Regions from separate parts of the Streptomyces sp. WZ-12 genome, predicted to be linked through region 1. Evidence: riboswitches for the same ligand, from Rfam matches in the RefSeq annotation. Region 1 holds a riboswitch; each other region holds the start of a gene.

What was found. Region 1 has a riboswitch for cobalamin ahead of PV796_RS03640 (HoxN/HupN/NixA family nickel/cobalt transporter). Riboswitches for the same ligand answer to the same signal wherever they lie in the genome.
Region 2: linked by a shared signal. The riboswitch ahead of cobN (cobaltochelatase subunit CobN) and the one ahead of PV796_RS03640 (HoxN/HupN/NixA family nickel/cobalt transporter) in region 1 are both predicted to bind cobalamin.
Region 3: linked by a shared signal. The riboswitch ahead of PV796_RS28915 (cobalamin biosynthesis protein) and the one ahead of PV796_RS03640 (HoxN/HupN/NixA family nickel/cobalt transporter) in region 1 are both predicted to bind cobalamin.
Region 4: linked by a shared signal. The riboswitch ahead of metE (5-methyltetrahydropteroyltriglutamate--homocysteine S-methyltransferase) and the one ahead of PV796_RS03640 (HoxN/HupN/NixA family nickel/cobalt transporter) in region 1 are both predicted to bind cobalamin.

Annotation. Positions count from the first base shown of each region.
Region 1 covers NZ_CP118574.1:917,138-922,972, forward strand. Annotated here, with positions in the region: gene PV796_RS03630 (cytochrome P450) at 1-865, opposite strand, end outside; gene PV796_RS03635 (DUF3159 domain-containing protein) at 862-1,491, opposite strand; gene PV796_RS03640 (HoxN/HupN/NixA family nickel/cobalt transporter) at 1,885-3,057, opposite strand; cobalamin riboswitch at 3,091-3,284, opposite strand; gene PV796_RS03645 (collagenase) at 3,586-5,568, opposite strand; gene PV796_RS03650 (LysR substrate-binding domain-containing protein) at 5,729-5,835, opposite strand, start outside.
Region 2 covers NZ_CP118574.1:4,747,391-4,753,225, forward strand. Annotated here, with positions in the region: gene PV796_RS20445 (precorrin-2 C(20)-methyltransferase) at 1-687, opposite strand, end outside; gene PV796_RS20450 (precorrin-8X methylmutase) at 684-1,316, opposite strand; gene cobG (precorrin-3B synthase) at 1,313-2,839, opposite strand; cobalamin riboswitch at 2,924-3,073, shown strand; gene cobN (cobaltochelatase subunit CobN) at 3,108-5,835, shown strand, end outside.
Region 3 covers NZ_CP118574.1:6,683,599-6,689,433, reverse strand. Annotated here, with positions in the region: gene PV796_RS28930 (GH25 family lysozyme) at 1-448, shown strand, start outside; gene PV796_RS28925 (inorganic phosphate transporter) at 587-1,849, shown strand; gene PV796_RS28920 (hypothetical protein) at 1,899-2,135, shown strand; cobalamin riboswitch at 2,468-2,600, shown strand; gene PV796_RS28915 (cobalamin biosynthesis protein) at 2,731-3,708, shown strand; gene PV796_RS28910 (cobyric acid synthase) at 3,705-5,255, shown strand; gene PV796_RS28905 (putative cobaltochelatase) at 5,329-5,835, shown strand, end outside.
Region 4 covers NZ_CP118574.1:1,694,377-1,700,211, reverse strand. Annotated here, with positions in the region: gene PV796_RS07265 (DUF4190 domain-containing protein) at 1-488, shown strand, start outside; gene metE (5-methyltetrahydropteroyltriglutamate--homocysteine S-methyltransferase) at 633-2,942, opposite strand; cobalamin riboswitch at 3,153-3,372, opposite strand; gene PV796_RS07255 (metal-dependent hydrolase) at 3,587-4,288, shown strand; gene PV796_RS07250 (NlpC/P60 family protein) at 4,318-5,388, opposite strand; gene PV796_RS07245 (poly-gamma-glutamate biosynthesis protein PgsC/CapC) at 5,411-5,835, opposite strand, start outside.

The sequences.
Region 1 (5,835 bases):
GGCGCACCCCGTACTGAATGACGCTCAGATAGCGCAGCAGCTCCTCGACGGCCGTGTCCATCAGCGCCGGGTCGTTGCGAAGCGCCTCCCACTGGTCGGGGTGGCGCAACAGGCACATGGTGCTGAGCGCGATCATGTTGGCCGTCGTCTCGTGCCCGGCGAGCAGCAACAGCACCCCGACGCCGGCCAGTTCCTCGTCGGTCAGTTCGCCGGTCCGCACCAGGCCGCTGAGGATGTCGTCGCCGGGCTCGGCCCGCTTGGCGCGCACGAGTCGGCCGAGGAAGCCGGTCAGTGCCTGGTGGGCCCGCTGGACGTCGTCGAGACTGGCGTCGAGCCGGATGAGGGTGGCGGAATCCCGCTGGAAGTCCTCCCGGTCGGCGTAGGGCACGCCGAGCAGTTCGCAGATCACCAACGAGGGCACGGGCAGCGCGAAGGCCTGCACGAGGTCGATCGGGCCCCCGGCGGCGGCCATCGCGTCCAACCGCTCGGCGACGATCTTCTCCACCGCGGGGGTCAGTTGCCGCATCCGCCGCACGGTGAACTGGCCGGTGAGCAGCCGGCGGAGCCGGGTGTGCTCCGGCGGGTCCATCATCAGGAAGTTCCCCGGCGTGGGCACCGGCAGCTCGGCGTCGTCCACGGGCCCGCTCCCGGTCCGCAGGCGACGGCGCCGGGAGCTCATCCGCGGATCGGCCAGCACCGCCCGCGCCTCCTCGTACCCGGTGACCAGCCAGCCGGCGATGCCGTCGGGCAGGGTCGCCTCCGCGACGGGCCGCTGTTCCCGCAGCGTGCGGTACTCCGGCGGCGGGTCGAACGGGCAGGTCCGCGCGGTCGGTTGGGTCATCACGTCGGGTCGTGTTGCGGTCATGGCTGGGAGGTCCTTTCCACGGGGTGGGAGGTTGGGGTGTGGGGGAACGGCTCGGCGCTCAGGGGGTCGGGGGTGCCGCAGCGGTGCGATCCGACGCAGCGCCGGTAGACGCGCCATCCCACCAGCGCGCCGAGCGCGAGGACGACCGGTCCGAACGCGTCGACCGAGCCGAGCGCGATCGTCTGGCCGGTGAAGAACAGCGGGAGTTGGATCGCCAACATCACCAGGTGGCCGGCGTACATCACCAGGTTGCCCCGGGTGAAGGCCCGCCGACGCACCGCACAGCGCCGCCATCGGGTCCGCTCCCCCGTGATCAGCCCGACCATCAGGCCCATCGGCGGCCAACCCCACAGCAGCAGCGCCGGCGTCACCAAGGCCATCACGCTGTGCAGCACCAGGCCGGGGAGGAAGAAGTCCGTTGCCTGGCCGGTGCGGGCGGCGAGCACACCCCCGACGCAGATCAGGCAGAGCGCGGCGAGCGCGCGCCGCACGGATTCCGCACGCGCGATCCGGTAGGCGCAGATCCCGGCAGCGGCCGCCACGGCCAGTGCCAGCGCGACCACCAACCGATGCGTGACGGCGAAGCTCACGGTGAATCCGAAGACCGGGGCGATGTCGATCGCCACGCCCCGCAGCCGACGCCGGACGGCGGTTCCGACGGCGTCCGCACGGTGTTCTCCAGGGTGCACGGTGGTTTCAACCCCTCAACGGATGCCGGTCGTTCGGCCGCTCGGACAGTCACCACCGTGCCGCGTCACGTCCGGCCTGTCGTCGCCCGTCCGCAGACTCTTGATCTGCTGCGGACGCAGTAGGGCGCGGGCGGCGTCTGCTGCGAACGCAGGCCACGCCGGGCGCCCCGGAACAGGCCGGAGCCCGTGACCGTTTCCCGGTCACGGGCTCCGATGGTCGTCAACGTGCCGACTGGTAGAAGGGGTTGGGATGCCGGCGACGTGCGGCCGGGGGTGCGGGCTCGGGCGCCGGACAGGATCCGGCGGGGACAAGGCGGGCCGCGCCGGCGGTCAGCCGGTCTCGTTGGCCGGGGCGGCTTCGTTCGGGTCGTCGGCTCCGCCGATCCTGTCGGCCCCGTCCGCCTTCTGGCCCCAGCGGTGTTCCAGCTTGGCCAGGCGCCAGTAGGTCAGGGCGCAGGCCCAGACGACGACGAACAGTCCGACGATGAGGTAGCCGACGTTGTTGAGGTCGATGGAGGAGATCCAGTCGGTGAGCCCGTCCCGCCAGCCGAGGTTGTCGTGCAACACGCCGACCAGCTCGATGGTGCCGATGAGGAAGGCGACGGCGATGGACAGGCCGGTGATGGTGAGGTTGTAGTAGACCTTGCGCACCGGGTTGGTGAACGCCCAGTGGTAGGCGAAGTTCATGAAGGTGCCGTCGAGCGTGTCGAAGAGGCTCATTCCGGCCGCGAACAGCAGCGGCAGGCAGAGGATCGCGTACCAGGGCAGCCCTGCGGCGGCGCCGGAACCGGCCATGACCATCAGGGTGACCTCGGTCGCGGTGTCGAAGCCGAGGCCGAACAGCACGCCGACCGGATACATCTGGCCGGGGCGTCGGATGGACCTGGTCAGCCGGCCCAGGATGCGGTTCATGAAGCCGCGGCTGGCGAGGTGCTTCTCCAACTCGTGCTCCTCGAACTGCCCGGCGCGCATGGCCTTGAATACCCGGTAAATCCCGGCCAGCGCGACGAGGTTGAGGGCGGCGATCAGGTAGAGGAAGGCGCCGGAGACGGTGGTGCTGATGGCACCGAGGGTGACGCGGGTACCGGAGTTGTCGTTCGCGAGGGTACCGGCGACCTTCGCGCCGGCGGCGATCAGGCCCGCCAGGACCAGCACGATGGTGGAGTGGCCGATGGCGAACCAGAAGCCCACCGAGACGGGGCGCTGGCCGTCGGCCATCAGCTTGCGGGTGGTGTTGTCGATGGCGGCGATGTGGTCGGCGTCGAACGCGTGCCGCATCCCCAACGTGTAGGCGGTGATGCCGAGTCCGACGCCGAAGACCTGCTTGCCGACGGTGTAGTGGTGCGGCGCCACCATGGCGGCCAGGATGACGAAGGCCACCAGGTGCATGGCGGCGATCACCGCGAACAGGACACCGGTGCGTATCCAGTCCTGCCGCTGCCAGCGCTGCGGGAGGGTGGATGCGGTGGTGGATGGCGTGGGGGAATTTTGCAACAGGGGCATATCAGGCAGCCTCTCCAGCACCTCGTGGATGGGTCGTTGTGCGGTGCCGTGGCCGGTCTCCTGGCTTACGGGTCCAATGTCCGCGCGGCCGCCTTCCCGGGCAATGAGCTGCCCAGTGGCACCCGCCGTTCCCGGCGGGGATGACGCGAGGACTTCCCGATCACAGTGGCGAGGGCCGCTCCGGTCTCACACCGGTCTTCCCGAGCACCACGGCGGCAGCAACAGTAGGCCGGTAATCGCCCCTCGACAATCTTGCGCAGTTGCGCAATCCGTGCAAAGAGGGGGCGCGTGTGTGCACGGGAGGGCGCACTTTTGAGCCGGCTGTGCGACGTGGCGGCTGGGACGCCGGTGTATGCGAGGGCGCTCCTGCGCCTGCCGGGGTCCAACCGGCTGCCGTTGGCGCCCCGCGCACCTCCGCCCCCGCATCGGCGCGCGGCCGGTGCGGGGGCGGAGGGTGGTGCGACGGTCACGAGGTACGGCGCGACGGGCGGTCGGGTCCCGGTCAGCGGGGCGCGTCGCCGTCGATCGTCAGCGTGCCTGTTTGGCGGTGCAACCGCCGGACGCGCAGGCCGTCAGCCAGGCGTCGAAGTCGGCGTCGTAACGGGTGCCGATGTCGCGGTTGTAGACGGCGTAGCCGCCCGCGTAGTCGCCGGTCCTGAAGTGCCCCAGCATGGTGGCGACGTCCTGCGGGTGCTTCTCGAACATGTAGCGGACCGCGAGGTAGCCCCACGGGTAGGTGCGGGTCTCGTTGCTGTTGGCGTAGGTGGTCTGGAACAACGTGCTGAGTTTGTAGGCGTGTTGGCCGGCCTGGCGCACCGCCTCGTCGTCGGTGACGCCCCGGTAGCCGTACGAGACGTACTCGGCGAGCCCCTCGATCCACCAGACGTCCGGGACCGTGGTCTGCTGGTTGAAGTCGCCCTTCATGTCGTCGCGGGCGTCGAGGTAGTGGGTGTACTCGTGGTTGAGGTTCCAGATCCGGGCGGGGAAGCCGTTGTCGGTGTCCCTCTGGTACATGATCGACATCGGCTGGTTGTCGGCTTTGGTCGGGTCGCCGACCAGGGTGATACCGCCGTTGTTGGTATCGACGCCGTAGATCGCCCCGGCGTAGGTCTGGTAGTCGTTGCGGCTGCCGAAGACGACGAGTTGGACGGTCGACTCGTGTTGGTCGGGTATCGGGCCGTTGTCCCTCACCAGTTGGTGGAAGTACGGGTCCTGGCGCAGCAGACTGGTGCAGGCGGCGTCGAGGTCGGCGGCGGTCAGGGCCTGCGCCTTGATGGTGTGCGTCTGGTCGCAGGGGTGGGTGATCGGGAGTGCCGCCTTGGTGAGTTGGCCGGGCAGGTCGCACACTCCGTAGGAGGCGCAGTCGGCCTTGTCGTAGGCGTCGACCTGGCTGGCGACCGTGACCCACAGGGACGCCGTCGGACCGGTGATCTTCGAGGCGTCCAACAGGCCCTTGATGAGCGGCCGGACCTTGGCCTGGAGCGGCTGGTGTTCCACGTAACGCCCCACGTTCATACCGGCGTTGGAGTCCAGGTAGGACTTGTCGGTGCCCAGCAGGTCGCGGTGGTCCAGCGCGAAGGAGTTGAGCGTGTCGACGATGCTCGGGTCGGCCGTCACCGCCTTGACGTACGCCTCGTTCCAGTTTCCGCGCCAGAGCGGGGTGTAGGTGTCGTTGACGGCCGCCAGCATGCTGGGGATGGCGTCGTAGGAGCTGTTGTAGCCCTTGAGCATCCGCTGGTAGACGCTCAGGTAGCGGCCCTGTTCGTTGGCGCTGTCGGACAGGACCAGGGCCTCACCGAGCACGTCGCCGTTCCCCGAAGAGACGTCCGCCGAGTGGGAGTTGGCGAAGAAGGCGTCCAGCCCGCCCTGGGTGGCCGCGGCCAGGTTCTGGCCGTACGGGCCCACGTCGGAGGGGTGGTTGTACTGCACGTAGTAGCCGGCGCGCAGGAAGAGCACGACTTGCCACACGTTGGTGGAGTTGTCGCCGGCGTACGACGACGCCCCGTCCTTGAAGGCGTTGGCGAGGGTGACCATCTGCTCCTCGCGGAACACGTCGTGCGCGTCCTTGCCGGTGAGCGAGAAGAGCGAGTTGACGCACTCCGTGGTCGCGGCCTTGACCGCGGTGACCAGGTCGGCTCCGGTGCGGCCGCCGAAGTCGCCCGGGCTGCACGAGGCCGGGGCGGGGCGATGGCCGCCCTTGTGCTCCGCCGCCGAAGTCGAAGAAGTGGGGGGATTCTTCGCGCTGAGCGGGCGGAGCCGGGCGGAGCCGACCGGCCGGCCCTGGACCACGGAACGTTCACCGGAGCCAAGGGCCGGACCGGTGGGCGAGGGGGCTTTCGGGGACGGGGGGAAGTGCGGCACGGTGCGATAAGTACCCTGCTGCGCAACGGACTTGGAGTCGGTCGTGGGCGAGGGCGTGGCGAGCGCCGGCGTCGCCGTGAAACCGGCGATCGTCGCGCAGGCGGCCAGGCCGCCGATCACACATCTGGGCCAGGTGAAGCGAGAGCGCATCCCTGCTCCTTCGTGGACGACAGGCGCCCCGGAAGAGGCCGAGGCGTGATCGTCACCTTCTCAAGACACTCCTCCCGCCGACAACGACGCGTGGCATAGCACCCGGGACCGCCTGGCCATAACAGCCCGTGGGACGGCGCCCCGGGCCCGTCCGTCGCCCCTACGGCCTGGCCAGGCTCCAGGTCCGGGACGCCCAGCTCCGCAGGTGCGGTGACTGTGCGATCAGCGCGCGGTACGCCGCGGAGGCCGCGCCGACCAGGGTGTCGG
Region 2 (5,835 bases), 3.8 Mb from region 1:
CTCGACGTAGCGGGCCTCCGGCATCCGGCCGGAGCGCTCCAGGGCGCGGCGGACGGTGGGGAAGGTGCGGCCCAGCTTCATCACCACCGCGGAGTCGGTGGCGCTCAGACGGGCCGTCAGCTCTTCCTCGGACAGCGTGCCGGGGAGGACGGTCAGCACCTCGTCGGCCTCGGTGAGGGGGGTGCCCAGCCGGGCCGCGGCGGCGTTGATGGAGGTGACGCCGGGCACGACCTCGGTGGGGTAGCGGTGCGCCAGCCGCTTGTGCATGTGCTGGTACGAGCCGTAGAAGAGCGGGTCGCCCTCGGAGAGCACCGCGACCGTGCGGCCGGCGTCGAGATGGGCCGCGAGCCGCGCCGCCGCCGCCTCGTAGAACTCGTCCAGGGCGCCGCGGTAGCCGCCGGGGTGGTCGGTCGACTCGGTGGTGACCGGGTAGACCAGGGCCTCCTCGATGTGGTCCGGGCGGAGGTGCGGGGCGGCGATGGAGCGCGCGATGGAACGGCCGTGCCGGGCGCTGTGGTACGCCACCACATCGGCCTCGGCGATGACCTCCACCGCCCGCACGGTCATCAGGGACGGGTCGCCGGGGCCGAGGCCGACGCCGTAGAGGCGTCCGGTGGAGTGCCGCGGGGAGTGTGCGGCCGGCTGGTCCGGCGCACCGCTGGGGGACTGCTGCTCGCGCACGCTCACTCCTCCTCGCTCGCCAGGGCGTTGAGCGCCGCCGCGGCCATGGCGCTGCCGCCGCGCCGCCCGCGCACCACGATGTGCTCCAGCTTCGACGGGTGGCCGATCAGCGCGTCCTTGGACTCGGCCGCGCCGATGAAGCCGACCGGGATGCCGAGGACGGCGGCGGGGCGCGGCGCCCCCTCCTCGATCATTTCGAGGAACCGGAAGAGGGCGGTGGGGGCGTTGCCGAAGGCGACCACGGCGCCCTCCAGCCGGTCCCGCCACAGTTCGAGCGCGGCGGCGCTGCGGGTGGTGCCCATCCGGGCGGCCAGCTCCGGAACGGCCGGATCGCCGAGGGTGCACAGCACCTCGTTGTCCGCGGGCAGTCGCTTGCGGGTCACGCCGCTGGCCACCATGGTGGCGTCGCACAGGATCGGCGCACCGGCGCGCAGCGCGGCCCGGGCACTGGCCACGACGCCCGGGGTGAAGGCCAGGTCGCGGACGAGATCGACCATGCCGCAGGCGTGGATCATGCGGACCGTGACCCGGCTGACATCGGCGGGCAGTTCGGACAGGTCCGCCTCGGCGCGGATGGTGGCGAAGGACTGGCGGTAGATGGCCGCCCCGTCCTTTTCGTAGTCGAACGCGGTCACTTGAGCCTCGGGGTCGTGGGTTGAGGGGTGGAAGAGGGGTGTGGGGCGTCGGCGGGGGGTGCCAAGTCCCGTGTGCCAGGGGCCGGTTCGGCCCGTACGCAAGAAGCCGGACCTTGTGGTGTTTCACGTGAAACGGCGCTCGGTCGGGGCGTTTCACGTGAAACATCCGCCGGGGCCGTGGAGTTGGAGCGCACGGCGGTGGTGCGGTATCCGTCGGGCGTCGCCAGGACGTCGATCCAGGCGCCGTGCGGATGACCGCAGCGCCGTGCGCAGCCCGACCAGTGGACGGGCGGGCCGACGGGCGGGGCGGAGTCGCCCGCCGGGACGGGCCGGCCCGTGGCGAGGGCGGCCGACGCATCGCTCCGCACGTCCGTCAGGGACTTGGCGCAGCCGGGGAGGCCGGTGCAGGCGGTGACCCCGCGCCACGGCGAGGCCGGGTCGGTGACCAGACCGGCGGCGGCGAACTCGCCCAGCCGTCGGTCCGCCGCGCTCGCCGGCAGGCCGGGGACGACGATGCCGCGCCAGGGCGTGAGGCGCAGCGCGCCGGAGCCGTCCGCCGCGGCGACCTCGGCCAACAGCCGCCACTGGCCCGCGGTCAGCCGGCCGAGCGGCGCCAGGACCACCAGCGCGCGGCGGCCGCCCGGGCCCTCGACCGGGCCGGGGACGGCGGCATCGGCGTACGGCACCGCCGGCCGCGGGCCGGTCGCCGCCGCGTGGGCGGCGGGCTCGGCGGTGATGCCCGCGGCCCGCAGCGCACCCCGCACGTCGTGGACGGTGAGCGGGCGCGCGGCGGGGAGTTCGCGGACCCGCCAGGCGCCGCTGTCGCTCTCGGCCGCGGCGGCCAGGAAGGTCTCGGCGGCGATCAGCGCCGCCCGCGGGACGTCGTCCGCCGCGATCCGCAGCGCCGCCGGGTCCTCGCCGACGCGGAGCAGCGCCCCGTGCCCGGACGCCGCCCCCGGGGCGAACGCGGTGCCCGCCGGGGCCCGTCGGCCGGATTCTGCGAGCAAGGTCACATCGCCGCCGAGCCCCGCCACATCGCCCCGCCCGTCGTCGAGGACGAACAGGAAACGGCCCGAAAGGGCCGTCGCCGGCTCGCTCGCGCACAGCAGCGCATCCAGGCTCCGGGCCCACCACCGCACGTCGGAGGGGGTGTGGTGGTCCAGCCCGGCCAGCGGCGAGGCCAGCACGTTGCGGATCCGCTCATGACGGACCGACGGCAGCAGCCCGGCGTCGGTGAGGAGGGCGGCCAGGCGGCCGCCGCAGTCGTCGGGCAGGCCGCGGAGTTCGACGTTGCCGCGGGAGGTGAGCGAGAGGTGGCCGTCGCCGAGGAGTTCCGCGGCGTCCGCCAGCGCGCGGGCCTGGGATGCCGTCAAGTCCCCTGCGGGCAGCCGGACTCGGGCCAGTTCGCCGTCGGCGGCGGGATGCAGTCGCAGCGCTCCCGGGCAGGCGTCACCGCGGTCCCGTACGGGCGGTCCGGCCCGGTCGGGGCGTCGAGAGGGGGAGGGCGGCATGGCGGCGAGCATACCTACGCGTCGGATCCCGGAACCGGGGTGAGGGGGGCGTACGGGCGGCCCCTCCAGGCGGGCTCCCGCGGCTCGGCCGCAGCCCTTACTATGCAGGTCGGCGGGTCGGCTGACCCGCCGGACGCCAGCGACGGCGCCAAGGGAGGAAGCCCGGTGAGAATCCGGCGCGGTCCCGCCACTGTGAACCCGGCCACCGCCGGGTGAGCCAGGAACTCCCGCCGTCCATACGACCACCCGGGGCGTGGAATCCCCGAGGAAGGGCTGCGCCGTGATCCTGCTGTTGTCGACCTCCGACACCGATCTGCTCAGCGCCCGCGCGGCCACGGGTCCCGTGCCGTTCCGGCTCGCCAACCCCGCCCGCCTCGACGTCGCCGAGCTCCCCGGGCTCCTGGAGGGCACCGACCTCGTCGTGGTCCGCCTGCTCGGCGGCATCCGCGCCTGGGAGGACGGCCTGGACGTGCTGCTGGCCGCGGACCAGCACCGCCCGGTCGTCGTCCTCACCGGCGAACAGGCCCCCGACGCCCAGTTGATGGCGGCGTCCACGGTCCCGGTCGGCATCGCGGCCGAGGCGCACGCCTACCTCGCGCACGGCGGCCCGGCCAACCTCGACCAACTGGCCCGGTTCCTCAGCGACACCGTGCTGCTCACCGGCCACGGCTTCGAGCCGCCCGCGGCCGCGCCGTCCTGGGGCCCGCTGGAGCGCCCCGCCTCGGAGGCGACCGGCCCGACGGTGGCCGTGCTCTACTACCGCGCCCACCACATGAGCGGCAACACCCGCTTCGTCCACGACCTCTGCGACCGGATCGAGCGGGCCGGCAGCCGCCCGATGCCGCTCTTCGTCGCCTCGTTGCGCGCCCCCGAGCCGGAGTTGATCGAGGAGCTGCGCGCGGCCGACGCCATCGTCACCACCGTCCTGGCGGCCGGCGGCACCAAGCCCGCCGAGGCGTCCGCGGGCGGCGACGACGAGTCCTGGGACGCCGGCGCGCTGGCCGGCCTGGACGTGCCGATCCTCCAGGCGCTCTGCCTGACCGGGTCGCGGGCCGACTGGGAGGCGAACGACGAGGGGCTCTCGCCGCTCGACGCCGCCTCGCAGATCGCCGTGCCCGAGTTCGACGGGCGGCTGATCACCGTGCCGTTCTCGTTCAAGGAGATCGACGAGGACGGCCTCCCGGTCTACGTCGCCGACCCCGAACGGGCCGCCCGGGTCGCCGGGATCGCCGTCCGGCACGCCCGGTTGCGGCACATCCCGGCCGCCGAGAAGCGGCTGGCGCTGGTGCTGTCGGCGTACCCCACCAAGCACTCCCGGATCGGCAACGCGGTCGGCCTGGACACCCCGGCCAGCGCCGTCGAGCTGCTGCGCCGCCTCCGGGCCGAGGGCTACGACTTCGGCACCGAGCCGGTGCCCGGCCTGGCGTCCGGCGACGGCGACGAGTTGATCTACGCCCTCATCGAGGCCGGCGGCCACGACCAGGAGTGGCTGACCGAGGAGCAGTTGGCCCGCAACCCGGTCCGGATACCGGCCGCCGACTACCGCCGCTGGTACGCCACGCTGCCGCGGGAGCTCCGCGACTCCGTGGAGGAGCACTGGGGCCCGCCGCCCGGCGAGATGTTCGTCGACCGCAGCCGGAACCCCGAGGGCGACATCGTGCTGGCCGCCCTGCGCCGCGGCAACCTGCTGATCCTCATCCAGCCGCCGCGCGGCTTCGGCGAGAACCCGATCGCGATCTACCACGACCCCGATCTCCCGCCCTCCCACCACTACTTGGCGGCCTACCGCTGGATCGCCACGCCCGCCGCCGACGGTGGCTTCGGTGCCGACGCCATGGTCCACCTCGGCAAGCACGGCAACCTGGAGTGGCTGCCCGGCAAGAACGCCGGCCTGTCCGCCGCCTGCGGCCCGGACGCGGCCCTCGGCGACCTGCCGCTGATCTACCCGTTCCTGGTCAACGACCCGGGCGAGGGCACCCAGGCCAAGCGCCGGGTGCACGCCACCCTCGTCGACCACCTCGTCCCGCCGATGGCCCGCGCCGACTCCTACGGCGACATCGCGCGCCTGGAGCAACTGCTCGACGAGTACGCCGCGATCTCCTCGATGGACCCGGCCAAGCTGCCCGCCATCCGCGCGCAGATCTGGACCCTGATCCAGGCCGCCAAGCTGGACCACGACCTCGGCCTGGAAGAGCGCCCGGAGGACGACGGGTTCGACGACTTCCTGCTGCACGTCGACGGCTGGCTCTGCGAGGTCAAGGACGCGCAGATCCGCGACGGCCTGCACGTGCTGGGCGCCGCCCCGGCCGGCGCGGCCCGGGTCAACCTCGTCCTGGCCATCCTGCGCGCCCGGCAGATCTGGGGCGGCACCTCCGCGCTGCCCGGGCTCCGCGAGGCGCTCGGGCTGGACGAGTCGGCCGCCACCCGCACCGCGGCCGACGACGCCGAGGCCGTCGCCCGCGGCCTCGTCCAGGCCATGGAGGACGCCGACTGGGACCCGGCTGCGGTCTCCCGGGTCGCCGAGGGCCACCCGGAGGCGGTCGCCGCGATCCTCGACTTCGCCACCCGGGAGGTCGTCCCGCGGCTGTCCGCCACCACCGCCGAACTCGACCACGCGGTGCACGCGTTGAACGGTGGCTTCGTCCCGGCCGGCCCGTCCGGCTCGCCGCTGCGCGGCCTGGTCAACGTCCTGCCGACCGGCCGCAACTTCTACTCCGTCGACCCCAAGGCCGTGCCGTCGCGGCTCGCCTGGGAGACCGGACAGGCGCTCGCCGACTCGCTGTTGGCCCGCTACCGCGACGACAACGGCGACTGGCCGCAGTCGGTGGGCCTGTCCCTGTGGGGCACCAGCGCGATGCGCACCTCCGGCGACGACGTCGCCGAGGCGCTGGCGCTGCTCGGCGTCCGGCCCGTGTGGGACGACGCCTCGCGCCGGGTCACCGGCCTGGAGGCGATCCCGCTCGACGAGCTCGACCGTCCCCGCATCGATGTCACCCTCCGCATCAGCG
Region 3 (5,835 bases), 5.8 Mb from region 1:
CTTCGCGGTGCCCAGCGCCTCGTCGGGCACCCGGCAGGCCCGCTTCTTCCTGCGCCACGGCGGCCACGGGAAACGGGACGGCTGGACGCTGCCGCCGGCCCTCGACATCGAGCACAACCCCTACGACGGCAAGCAGCCGTGCTTCGGGCTGAGCAGCGCGGCATTGGTGCGCTGGATACGGGCGTTCAGCGACGAGGTGCGGCGCGGCACCGGGCGACGGCCGGTGATCTACACCACCGCCCGCTGGTGGGACCGCTGCACGGGCCGCAGCCGGGCCTTCGGCGGTGACCATCCGCTGTGGCTGGCGGACTATTCGGGCGCGGCGCGGACGCCCGCCGGCTGGTCGTCCCCGAGCATCCTGCAGTACGCCGCACGCGGGCCGCTGCCGGGCGATCAGGACCGCTGGAACGGCACCCTGGCCCAACTCAAGAAATTTGCCGACAGGTGAGACGGAAGTGACGGCAGGGGCGCCTCCGCGTGAACACTGCGGGGGTGTCACCGCGGCGCCCGGCCGAGTTCACTTTCCGTTCACTCACCGTCCGTACGGTCCCGAGGACACTGACCATCGAACGGATTGCCTGGGTGAATGGAACACATCACGCTTCTCATCGGGATCGTGATCGTCACGGCCTTGGTGTTCGACTTTACGAACGGCTTCCACGACACGGCCAACGCAATGGCCACCACCATCTCCACCGGGGCCCTGCGACCCAAGATCGCGGTGGGGATGTCGGCGGTACTCAACCTCGTCGGCGCGTTCCTGTCGGTTGAGGTCGCCAAGACCATCTCCGGCGGCATCATCGACGAGAGCGCCGGCATCAGACCGGAAGTGATCTTCGCCGGCCTGGTCGGCGCCATCGTCTGGAACCTCGTCACCTGGCTCGCCGGCCTCCCCTCCAGCTCCTCGCACGCCCTCTTCGGTGGTCTGATCGGCGCGACCCTGGTGTCCGTCGGCACCGGCGGGGTGCACGGCGGGGCCGTCGTGATGAAGGTCCTGATCCCGGCGGTGGCCGCGCCGTTCGTCGCCGGGCTCGCCTCGATGGCGGCGACCCGGCTCACCTACCGGCTGGCCCGCGGCCGCGACGAGGCCGACACCGCCAAGGGCTACCGTGCCGGGCAGATCGCCTCGGCGGCCCTGGTCTCGCTGGCCCACGGCACCAACGACGCGCAGAAGACGATGGGCGTGATCACCCTCGCGCTGATCACCGGCGGGGTCGTCGCCCCGCACTCCGACCCGCCGATGTGGGTGATCGCCTCCGCCGGCCTGGCCATCGCGCTCGGCACCTACCTGGGCGGCTGGCGGATCATCCGCACCATGGGCAAGGGCATCACCGACATCCAGCCGCCGCAGGGCTTCGCCGCCCAGACCGGCGCCGCGGCCACCATCCTGGCCTCCTCCCACCTCGGCTTCGCGCTCTCCACCACCCAGGTCTGCTCCGGCGCCGTGATGGGCTCCGGGCTCGGTCGCAAGGGCGGCGTGGTGCGCTGGTCCACGGCCGGCCGGATGGTCGTGGCCTGGGGCCTGACCCTGCCGGCCGCCGGCCTGGTCTCCGCGGGGGCCGCGGTCCTCGCCGACCAGGGCACCTGGGGCATCACGACGGTGGCCGTCCTGGCGCTGGCGATCTGCGGCGGCATCTGGGCCGCCTCCCGACGCAAGCCGATCGACCACACCAACGTCAACGAGGGCCCGGCGGTGGAGCCGGCGGGCGTCGTCACCACCGCGCTCCAGACCGTCTCGCCGCCCCCGGCGGGCACGGTCGTCCCGGCGGCCGTCGAGGCGGACGCGGTCGCCGTGCCCGCCCAGCGGGACGCCGCCGCCCCCACCCAGCCCGCGACGGCCTCCTCCTGACGGCCGGCCGCTGCGACCGAACTGACCCAAGGAACCTAAGGACTTCGCAATGCACATCGACTGGGCAGCTCTCGGCCAGGTCTTCGGCGTCACGCTCGTGGTGACGGTGGGAATCGTGGGCCTGTTCACCGTCGGCATCGTGGGCACCTCCCGCAAGCCGGCCGCGCCCGGCGACGCGGCGGCCGCCACGGCACCGGGCGCGGGGGCGCGCGCCGGGGCGCTGGCGGCGTTCGCGCTCTGCGCGCTGGCGGTGGCGTACGGGATCTATCTGATCGTCGCCGCCTGACGGTTGGCCGGCCGCGGGCCGGCAGCAGTGGACGGGGCGCCCGGAGGGCGCGGCACCAGCCGCGGCCGCCGGGCGCCCCGTTGGCGTGCGATGCGGGCGACCACCGGGCTGTCGCGCCGCCGGTCGTCGCGAAGGCCCGTTCCGCAGGCCGGAGTTCGGGGCGGGCGGCGCGCGGGTGCGCGGGACGGGCGCGGTGGGATGGCGGGCGGGCGCCGGCGGCGGCCCTGTGGTCTTGGACACAGGGCGGGCGGTGGGGCTGCGTCGCAGGTCAAGGGCGAGTTGACGGGCGTGGCGGGGCGTGGTGGACTGCCGGGGCCAATCGGCGACAGCAGAGGAAGTCCGGTGCGAATCCGGCGCGGTCCCGCCACTGTCACCGGGGAGCGCTCCTCCAACGAGGGCCACGGCCCGTACGCCACGTACGGGCGGGAAGGCCGGGGGACGCGCCGATCCGGGAGCCAGGAGACTCTGGTCGCCGTCGCGTCGAGCCAGGGCGAGGACCCTGAGTGAGGACATACCACCATGCCCGGCTGCCCATCGAGAGCCTCATCGCCCGCTGCCGCAGGGCCCGTTCGGTGTCTGACGGCGGCCTGATCCGGTGCGCGGCGAACACGCGGCATACGCGTGCGGCGCGGCCCTCGGCTTCCTCGGTGATCTGATCGCGGCGGATCCGCGGCGCGGTCATCCGGTGGCCGCGTTCGGCCGGGCCGCGGGCGCCCTCGAACGTCGGCTGTGGCGCGACCACCGTGGTCACGGCGCGGCCCACGCCGTGGTGTGCGCGGGCGGCGCGGCCGCCGGCGCCGCGCTGTTGGAACGCGCCGTGCGCCACCACCCGGGCGCCCGGGCCGCGTTGACCGCGGCCGCGGTGTGGGCGGTGCTGGGCGGCACCTCGTTGGGCCGGGAGGCGCGCGCCGTGGGCGGCGCGCTGGACGTCGGCGATCTGGACGTGGCGCGGGAGCGGTTGCCGCATCTGTGCGGGCGCGACCCGCAGGCGTTGGACGGGCCGCAGCTGGCCCGTGCGGTGGTGGAGTCGGTCGCCGAGAACACCTCCGACGCGGTGGTGGGCGCCCTGGTGTGGGGCGCGCTGGGCGGGGTGCCCGGACTGGTGGCGTTCCGGGCGGTGAACACCCTGGACGCGATGGTGGGTCACAAGTCGCCGCGCTATTGGCGGTTCGGCTGGGCCGCGGCCCGGCTCGACGACGTCGCCGGCTGGCCCGGCTCCCGGCTGACCGCGGCGCTGACGGTCCTCGCCGGGCCGGACCGGCGCGGTGCGCTGCGGGCCTGGCGGGCGGACGGCGGGGCCCATCCGAGCCCCAACGCGGGCCCGGTGGAAGCCTCGTTCGCCGGTGCGCTGGGCATCCGGCTGGGCGGCACGCTGGCGTACGGCGGGCGGGTGGAGCACCGGCCGGTGCTCAACGGCGGGGCGCGGCCCCCGGAGGTCTCCGACGTGGAGCGGGCGGTGCGGCTCTCCCGGCGGGTGAGCGCGCTGGCGCTGGGCGTGACGGTGGCGGGACGGTTGGCGGCGGGTGCCGTGCGGCGCCGCCGGGTGAACGGGAACGGGAGGCTGTCCCGGTGAACGGGCGCGAGAAGACGGCCGGTGGGCTGCTGGTGGCCGGGACGACGTCCGACGCCGGCAAGAGCGTGGTGACGGCCGGCATCTGCCGCTGGTTGGCGCGGCGGGGCGTCAAGGTGGCGCCGTTCAAGGCGCAGAACATGTCGCTGAACTCGTTCGTGACCCGGGAGGGCGCGGAGATCGGCCGGGCGCAGGCGATGCAGGCGGCCGCGGCCCGGGTGGAGCCGACCGCGCTGATGAACCCGGTGCTGCTCAAGCCGGGCAGCGACCGCAGCAGCCAGGTGGTGCTGTTGGGGAAGCCGGTGGGCGAGTTGAGCGCGCGTGGCTACCACGACGGGCGGCAGGAGCAGTTGCTCGGGACCGTGACCGACTGCCTGGCAGAGCTGCGGCGCACCCATGACGCGGTGATCTGCGAGGGCGCTGGCAGCCCCGCCGAGATCAATCTGCGCCGCACCGACCTGGTCAACATGGGCCTGGCCCGGGCGGCGCGCATCCCGGTCGTGGTGGTCGGCGACATCGACCGCGGCGGGGTCTTCGCGTCGTTCTTCGGGACCACCGCGCTGCTGTCGGAGGAGGACCAGTCGCTGGTCGCCGGCTATCTCGTCAACAAGTTCCGCGGCGATGTGACGCTGTTGGAGCCGGGGTTGGAGATGCTGCGCGGCCTCACCGGGCGGGAGACCTACGGCGTGCTGCCGTTCGCCCACGGGCTCGGCATCGACGAGGAGGACGGCCTGCGCGTCTCGCTGCGCGGGGCCGTGCGGGAGTCGGTGGTGGCGCCGCCGGCGGGCGAGGACATCCTGCGGGTCGCGGTCTGCGCGGTGCCGCTGATGTCCAACTTCACCGACGTGGACGCGCTGGCCGCCGAACCGGGCGTGGTGGTGCGGTTCGTGGACCGGCCGGAGGAGCTCGTCGACGCGGACCTGGTGGTGCTGCCGGGGACCCGCGGCACGGTCCGGGCGCTGGCGTGGCTGCGCGAGCGCGGGCTGGCCGACGCGGTGGCCCGGCGGGCCGCCGAGGGCCGGCCGGTGCTGGGCGTCTGCGGCGGCTACCAGATGCTCGGCGAGCGCATCGAGGACGACGTCGAGTCGCGGGCCGGGGCGGTCGAGGGGCTGGGGCTGCTGCCGGTCCGGGTCCGCTTCGCGGTGGAGAAGACCCTCGCGCGGCCGTCCGGCGTGGCGCTGGGCGAGCCGGTGGAGGGCTACGAGATCCACCACGGCGTGGCCCAGGTCTCCGGCGGGGACGCGGCGTTCCTCTCCGACGGCCGGGGAAACGACCTGGACGGCTGCCGGGTGGGCGCCGTGTGGGGCACGCACTGGCACGGCTCCCTGGAGAGCGACGGTTTCCGGCGGGCGTTCCTGCGGGAGGTGGCGCGGGCGGCCGGCCGGCGCTTCGTGCCGGCGCCGGACACCCGCTTCGGCGCGCTGCGCGAGGAGCAGTTGGACCGGCTGGGCGACCTGATCGAGGAGCACGCGGACACCAAGGCGCTGCTGCGGCTGATCGAGGAAGGGGTGCCGGAGGGGCTGCCGTTCGTGCCTCCGGGGGCGCCATGAGCACGGGGCACGCGGGGCGGGAACGGCGGGGAACACTTCAGGAGCGCAGCCGGCGAGGCGGAGGACTTAAGGCATGACAACGACGCAGAACCCGACCCGGCAGTACCCGTTCACCGCCGTCGTCGGCATGGCCGACATGCGGCTGGGGCTCCTGCTGAACGCGATCTCGCCGGCCATCGGCGGGGTGTTGGTGCGGGGCGAGAAGGGCACCGCGAAGTCGACGATGGTGCGCGGACTGGCGGAGCTGATGCCGGCCGTGGACGTGGTCGCCGGCTGCCGGTTCTCCTGTGCGCCGGCCGCACCGGACCCGGGCTGTCCCGACGGGCCGCACGCCGCGGCCGTCGCCGACGCGCGGCCGACGCGGATGGTCGAGCTGCCGGTCGGCGCCTCCGAGGACCGCCTGGTCGGCGCGCTGGACATCGAGCGGGCGCTGTCGGAGGGCGTGAAGGCGTTCGAGCCGGGCCTGTTGGCGGACGCGCACCGCGGCGTGCTCTATGTCGACGAAGTCAACCTCTTGCATGACCACTTGGTGGACCTCCTCTTGGACGCCGCCGCCATGGGCGCCTCCTACGTGGAGCGG
Region 4 (5,835 bases), 780 kb from region 1:
AGGCCCGTACGCACATCAAGGAGGTCAAGACCGAGCAGCGCGCCCAGAAGAAGGCGGCCGAGGAGTCGGCGGCCGCCGAGGAGAAGGCCCGGCATCTGTCCTTCGGTGAGCCGTACACCTTCGAGAACGGGCTGAAGGTCACGGTCGCCAAGCCCGAGCCGTTCGAGCCGGACGCGTTCGCCCACGGGCACGCCAAGGGGAACAAGGCCGTCCAGGTCACCGTCACCGTGGTCAACACCAGCAGCAAGCGGGTCTCCGTCGACACCGGGCTGCCCGACGTCAACGACGCGAAGGGCGCGTCGGCGGAGCTGGTGATCGACGGCAGCGGGCGGCAGAAGGTCATCACCGGGTACCTCCTCCCCGGCAAGGAGGCCGTCGGCAAGTACGCCTTCTCGCTGCCGGCCGACGCGGCCGACCGGATGGAGGTCGAGTTCACGCCGGACGCGTCGGAGTGGGACGACGCCTACTGGAGCGGCCCCACTTCCTGATCGACCACCCCACGCACACGTCACTCCCGCTGGATGCCAACTCCCCCCTCAAGGGGGCGACATGACGTCGGACGGGAGGCGCGCCCGCCCCGGCCGGCTTGGCCGGGGCGGGCGCGTTGTTCCGCGTCCTTCGGCGGGTGCGGTCTACAGCTCGGCGCGTACCGCGCGGGCCGCGGTGACGAGGTGTTCGAGGGCGGAGCGGACCTCGGGCCAGTCGCGGGTCTTCAGGCCGCAGTCGGGGTTGACCCAGAGGCGTTCGGCGGGGATGGCCCGCAGGCCGATGCGGAGCAGGTCCGCCGCCTCCTCCGTGCTCGGCACCCGGGGCGAGTGGATGTCGTACACCCCGGGGCCGGCCTCGCGCGGGTAGCCGTGGGCGGCGAGTTCGCGGGCGACCTGCATGTGGGAGCGGGTCGCCTCCAGGCTGATGACGTCGGCGTCGAGGTCGTCGATGGCCTGCACGATGTCGCCGAACTCGGCGTAGCACATGTGGGTGTGGATCTGGGTGTCCGGGCGCACCCCGGCGGTGGTGAGGCGGAACGCCTCGGTGGCCCAGTCCAGATAGGCGGGGCGGTCGGCGGTGCGCAGCGGCAGGGTCTCGCGCAGCGCGGGCTCGTCGACCTGGATGACGGAGGTGCCGGCGGCCTCCAGGTCGCGCACCTCGTCGCGCAGGGCGAGGGCGACCTGGCGCGCGGTCTCGCCCAGTGGCTGGTCGTCGCGGACGAAGGACCAGGCGAGCATGGTGACCGGGCCGGTGAGCATGCCCTTGACCGGGCGCTCGGTGAGCGACTGGGCGTAGGTCGTCCACCGGACCGTCATGGGCTCGGGGCGGGAGATGTCGCCGGCCAGGATCGGCGGGCGGACGTAGCGGGTGCCGTAGGACTGGACCCAGCCGTGCCGGGTGGCGAGGTAGCCGGTGAGCTGCTCGGCGAAGTACTGGACCATGTCGTTGCGTTCGGGCTCGCCGTGCACCAGGACGTCCAGCCCGGTCTTCTCCTGGAAGGCGATGACCTCGCGGATCTCGTCCTTGATGCGCTCCTCGTAGCCGGCGGTGTCGATGCGGCCGGCGCGCAGGTCGGCGCGGGCGGCCCGCAGTTCGCCGGTCTGCGGGAAGGAGCCGATGGTGGTGGTCGGCAGCAGCGGCAGGCCGAGGTGGGCGCGCTGCGCGGCGGCCCGCTCCGGGTACGGCTGGGAGCGGCGCGCGTCGGCCTCGGTGACCGCGGTGGTGCGGCCCCGCACCGCTTGGTCGTGGGTGATCGGGGAGCTGGCCCGGGACGCCAAGTCGGCGCGGTTGGCGGCCAGTTCGCTGGCGATGGCGTCGGTACCGCGGGTCAGGCCCTTGGCGAGGGTGACGAGCTCGGCGGTCTTCTGGCGGGCGAAGGCGAGCCAGCGCCGGATCTGCGGCTCGATGTCCCGCTCCAGCGACGCGTCGAGCGGGACGTGCAGCAGCGAGCAGGAGGCGGCCACGTCGACCCGGTCGGCCAGCCCCAGCAGGGTGCCGAGCACGGACAGCGACCGCTCCAGGTCGTTCACCCAGATGTTGCGGCCGTTGACGACGCCGGCGACCAGGCGCTTGCCGGGCAGGCCGCCGACGGCGGCGAGGGCGTCGAGGTTGCCGGCGGCCGCCTCCGTGAAGTCCAGCGCGAGCCCGTCGACCGGGGCCTTGGCCAGCACCGGGAGGGCGTCGCCGAGCCGGTCGAAGTACGAGGCGACCAGCAGCCTGGGCCGGTCGGCGAGGGCGCCCAGGGAGCGGTAGGCGCGCTCCGCGGCGTCCAGTTGAGCCGGGGTGCGGTCCTGGACCAGGGCGGGCTCATCGAGCTGCACCCACTCCGCGCCGGCCGCGCGCAGGTCCGCGAGGACCTCGGCGTACACCGGCAGCAGTCGGTCGAGGAGGGTGAGCGGGTCGAAACCCTCGGCCACGCCGGGGGCCGGCTTGGCGAGCAGGAGGTAGCTGACCGGGCCGAGGAGGACCGGCCGGGCGGTCAGGCCCAGGGCGAGGGCCTCCTCGAATTCCGTGACCTGCTGGGTGGAGTCGGCCGAGAAGACGGTGTCCGGACCCAACTCGGGGACCAGGTAGTGGTAGTTGGTGTCGAACCACTTGGTCATCTCCAGGGGCGCGGCGTCCTGGGTGCCGCGGGCCATGGCGAAGTAGCCGTCCAGGGGGTCGGCGGCGACGGCCGCGCGGTGGCGCTCGGGGACCGCGCCGACCATGACGCTGGCGTCCAGGACGTGGTCGTAGTACGAGAAGTCGCCCGTCGGGACCTCGTCGATGCCGGCCCCGGCCAGCTCCTGCCAGGTGGTGCGGCGCAGTTCCGCGGCGGTGGCGCGCAGCGCGTCCGCGGTGACCCGGCCCTTCCAGTAGCCCTCGACGGCCTTCTTCAGTTCCCGGTGCCGGCCCTGGCGCGGGTAGCCGTACACGGTGGCCCGTGCTGCCGCGGCTGCGGACTTGGTGGTCACGGAGATCTCCTTCGCGAGATGAATCCCTGAGATCCCGGGGACGGGACGAGAGCGCGAAGGGTGACGGGACGCACCGGACGCGGCGACCCGTATGGCGCGGCGCAGGCCACGGCGCGCGACACGGGCACCGTCTGGTGCCTGCTCCCCGGGCAGTGTCCGGGGTGCTCCCGACCCGCCCTCGAAGGTCACCGGGATACCGCGCACGGGTCGTCCGCACGCGGGCAGTTGGCAGGTCTTCGGACTCGCGGGCGCGCCTCGTGTCGTACGAGGCTCCTAGTGGCCGTCGCTTCCCAGACCCGGGTGGGTCCAGTGCGTATGACGGCGGTCGTTCCCGCTCACCGCTGCGGGGCAGTCCCGGATTCTCACCGGGTTCCCTCTTGCGACGCCTCCCGCCTGGCGGACGGGGCGAACCAGCTGCACCGGTCACCTTACGGGGCGGGGCCGCGGCGCGCCGGATGTCGTCCAGTATGCGGATGGTGAGATGGGACAAGTGCCCGTCGGGATTGAACGGGGCGGGGAGGGGTAACGACCCGCGGTCGCGCTTCGCCGCCCTGTGGCGCCACCGCCGTGATCGCGCTGGTACCGTCTCCGCCGTGGCTGAGGGCGCGTCAACGACGCGCCACATACGGGGAGGACGACGCACCATGATGGGTCATTCGCATGCGGTGAGCGGCGCGCTGCTCTTCGCGGGCACCACGCCGTTCCTGCCACCGCTGCTGATGCACACCCATCTGATGCCCCAGGAAATCCTGATGGGCACCGTGCTGTGCGCTGGCGCCGCGCTCCTGCCCGACCTGGACCACCACGACGGCACCATCGCCAACTTCCTCGGCCCGGTGTCCAAGATCCTGTGCCGGTTCGTGGCCTGGATCTCCGGCGGGCACCGCCACGCCACCCACTCGCTGTTCTTCGTGGTGCTGATGACCTTCGGTAGCTGGGCCGGTGTGACGTACCTGGGCCGACCCTTCACCCTGGGCATGACCTTCTTCCTGCTGGCCCTCGCCGTGCGCGCGCTCAACCTCTGCCCGCCCGGCCACGGTTTCTCCGCTTGGGCGACGATCGTCGCCATGGCCGGAATAGGGACCGGTGTCATCGCCAAGTTCATCCCGTCGGCGCCCGGTTGGCTGCCGTACGCGATCGGGCTCGGCTGCCTGGCCCACCTGCTCGGCGACTCGATCACGAAGATGGGCGCGCCGTGGCTGTGGCCGCTGAAGACGCGCTACGAGATCGTCCTCATCAAGCACAGCGGCAACAAGGTGGAGACGGAGATACTGACCCCGATCATGGGCGTCGCCACCGTCGTCCTGCTCTGGTTCACGGCGCTGTCCCCGCACTCCATCAGCTAGGCCCCTGGGGAGCCGCAACGCCCCCGGTCTCAGAGGCGCTTGGCGTTGCGCAGGAGCTTGGCGTAGAAGCCGTTGCCGTCGAGCCGGGACACGCCGCCCTTGTCGCCGATGGTCGGGCCGTTGACCTCCTTGCGGCTGGAGAGGAAGACCTTGTGGCCCTCGGTGTCGGGGCCCAGGTACAGGCCGACGTGGTCCAGGCGGTTGCCGGTGTGGTGGTCCATCTTGAAGAAGACCAGGTCTCCCGGCTGGAGCACGTCGATGTTCTGCGGGCGCTCGTACCAGGGGGCCGGACCGGACAACGGGATGATCTCGGCGCCCAGTTGGGAGCGGCCCATCCCGTTGGCGGTGCGGGGCAGGCCGTTGCCCTTGCCGTCGGCGGGGGCCAGCGGGTAGCGGGCCCGGTAGCCGAAGATCAGCCGCATGTAGCCGGAGCAGTCGACGGCGCGGTAGCGGGCCGCCTCCGGACTCCTGGCGGTGCCGTCGCGGAAGGTGTACGGAATGCCCAAGTAGTCGAAGAAGTCGGACTGTTCGAGCAGCGGCGTGCCGCGGTGCTTGGCCAGATCGGGGTTGACCGGACCGAACTTGGCGTCGCCCGCGTACACGACGCCCCGCTCGTCCTTCTTGGCGGGCGCTCCGGTGATGTACTGGAAGGCGATGGCGAAGAGGTCGTCCTCCCGGCTGTCGTGGTACCGCCGGAACCACTCCTTGAACCAGCGTTCCTTCTCCGCGCCGGCGCGCCACGCCTCGGGCATCAGACGCACCCAGTCCTCGGTGACCACCGTGGTCGCGGTGTTCTCGGACTCGCTGAAGGTGCGCGAGGGGCCCTTGAGGGTGGCGGTGCGGGACCGGTCGGTGAAGGTGGCCAGGACCTGACCGCCCGCGCCGCGCAACACGGTGCGGTCGGGGTTCTTCAGGCGTTCCCAGGTCTGGCCGCGCTGCTCGCCGGCGGCGGAGCCGCTGAGCGGGGTGTCGGTGACGGCCTGGGCCCGCGGCGCCTTGTCCTGTTCGTCCTCGCGCAGTTCCACGGTGAGGTAGGCGCTGCCGGCCAGGAGGGTCAGGACGGTCGCGGTGTGCAGCAGGGGGCGCTTCTTGGGAGGCATGCGGTGGGCTCCGGGGGAGGGGTCAAGCGGACGGCATGACGCCGAGGAGGATTCCGGCGGTGAGGACGACATAGGCCATCAGCGTCACCGAGCCGGTGGCCAGGAGGGTGGGGCCCTTGGGCTGGCGCACCAACTGGTAGGCGATCAGGCCCGGCACGATGAAGCCGAGGGTCTGGTTCGCGTACATCAGCGGGAACTCCATGGACAGCACGATCATCACGGTCGCCTGGAGGGTGACGCCGAGCAGCACGACCGCGGCGAACAGCCGCTTGCCGTAGAGGATCACGTACCGCTGCATCAGGAGCGTGCCGAGGTAGGTGAGGACGGTGACGCCGAGCACCATCGCGGCGCGCTGGAGGTCCTCGACGAGGGTGAGGGCCAGCCAGCCCGGGGTGATCATGCCGCCGGGGGAGAGGTTGGTCGTCAGATAGCAGATCAGGGAGAAGA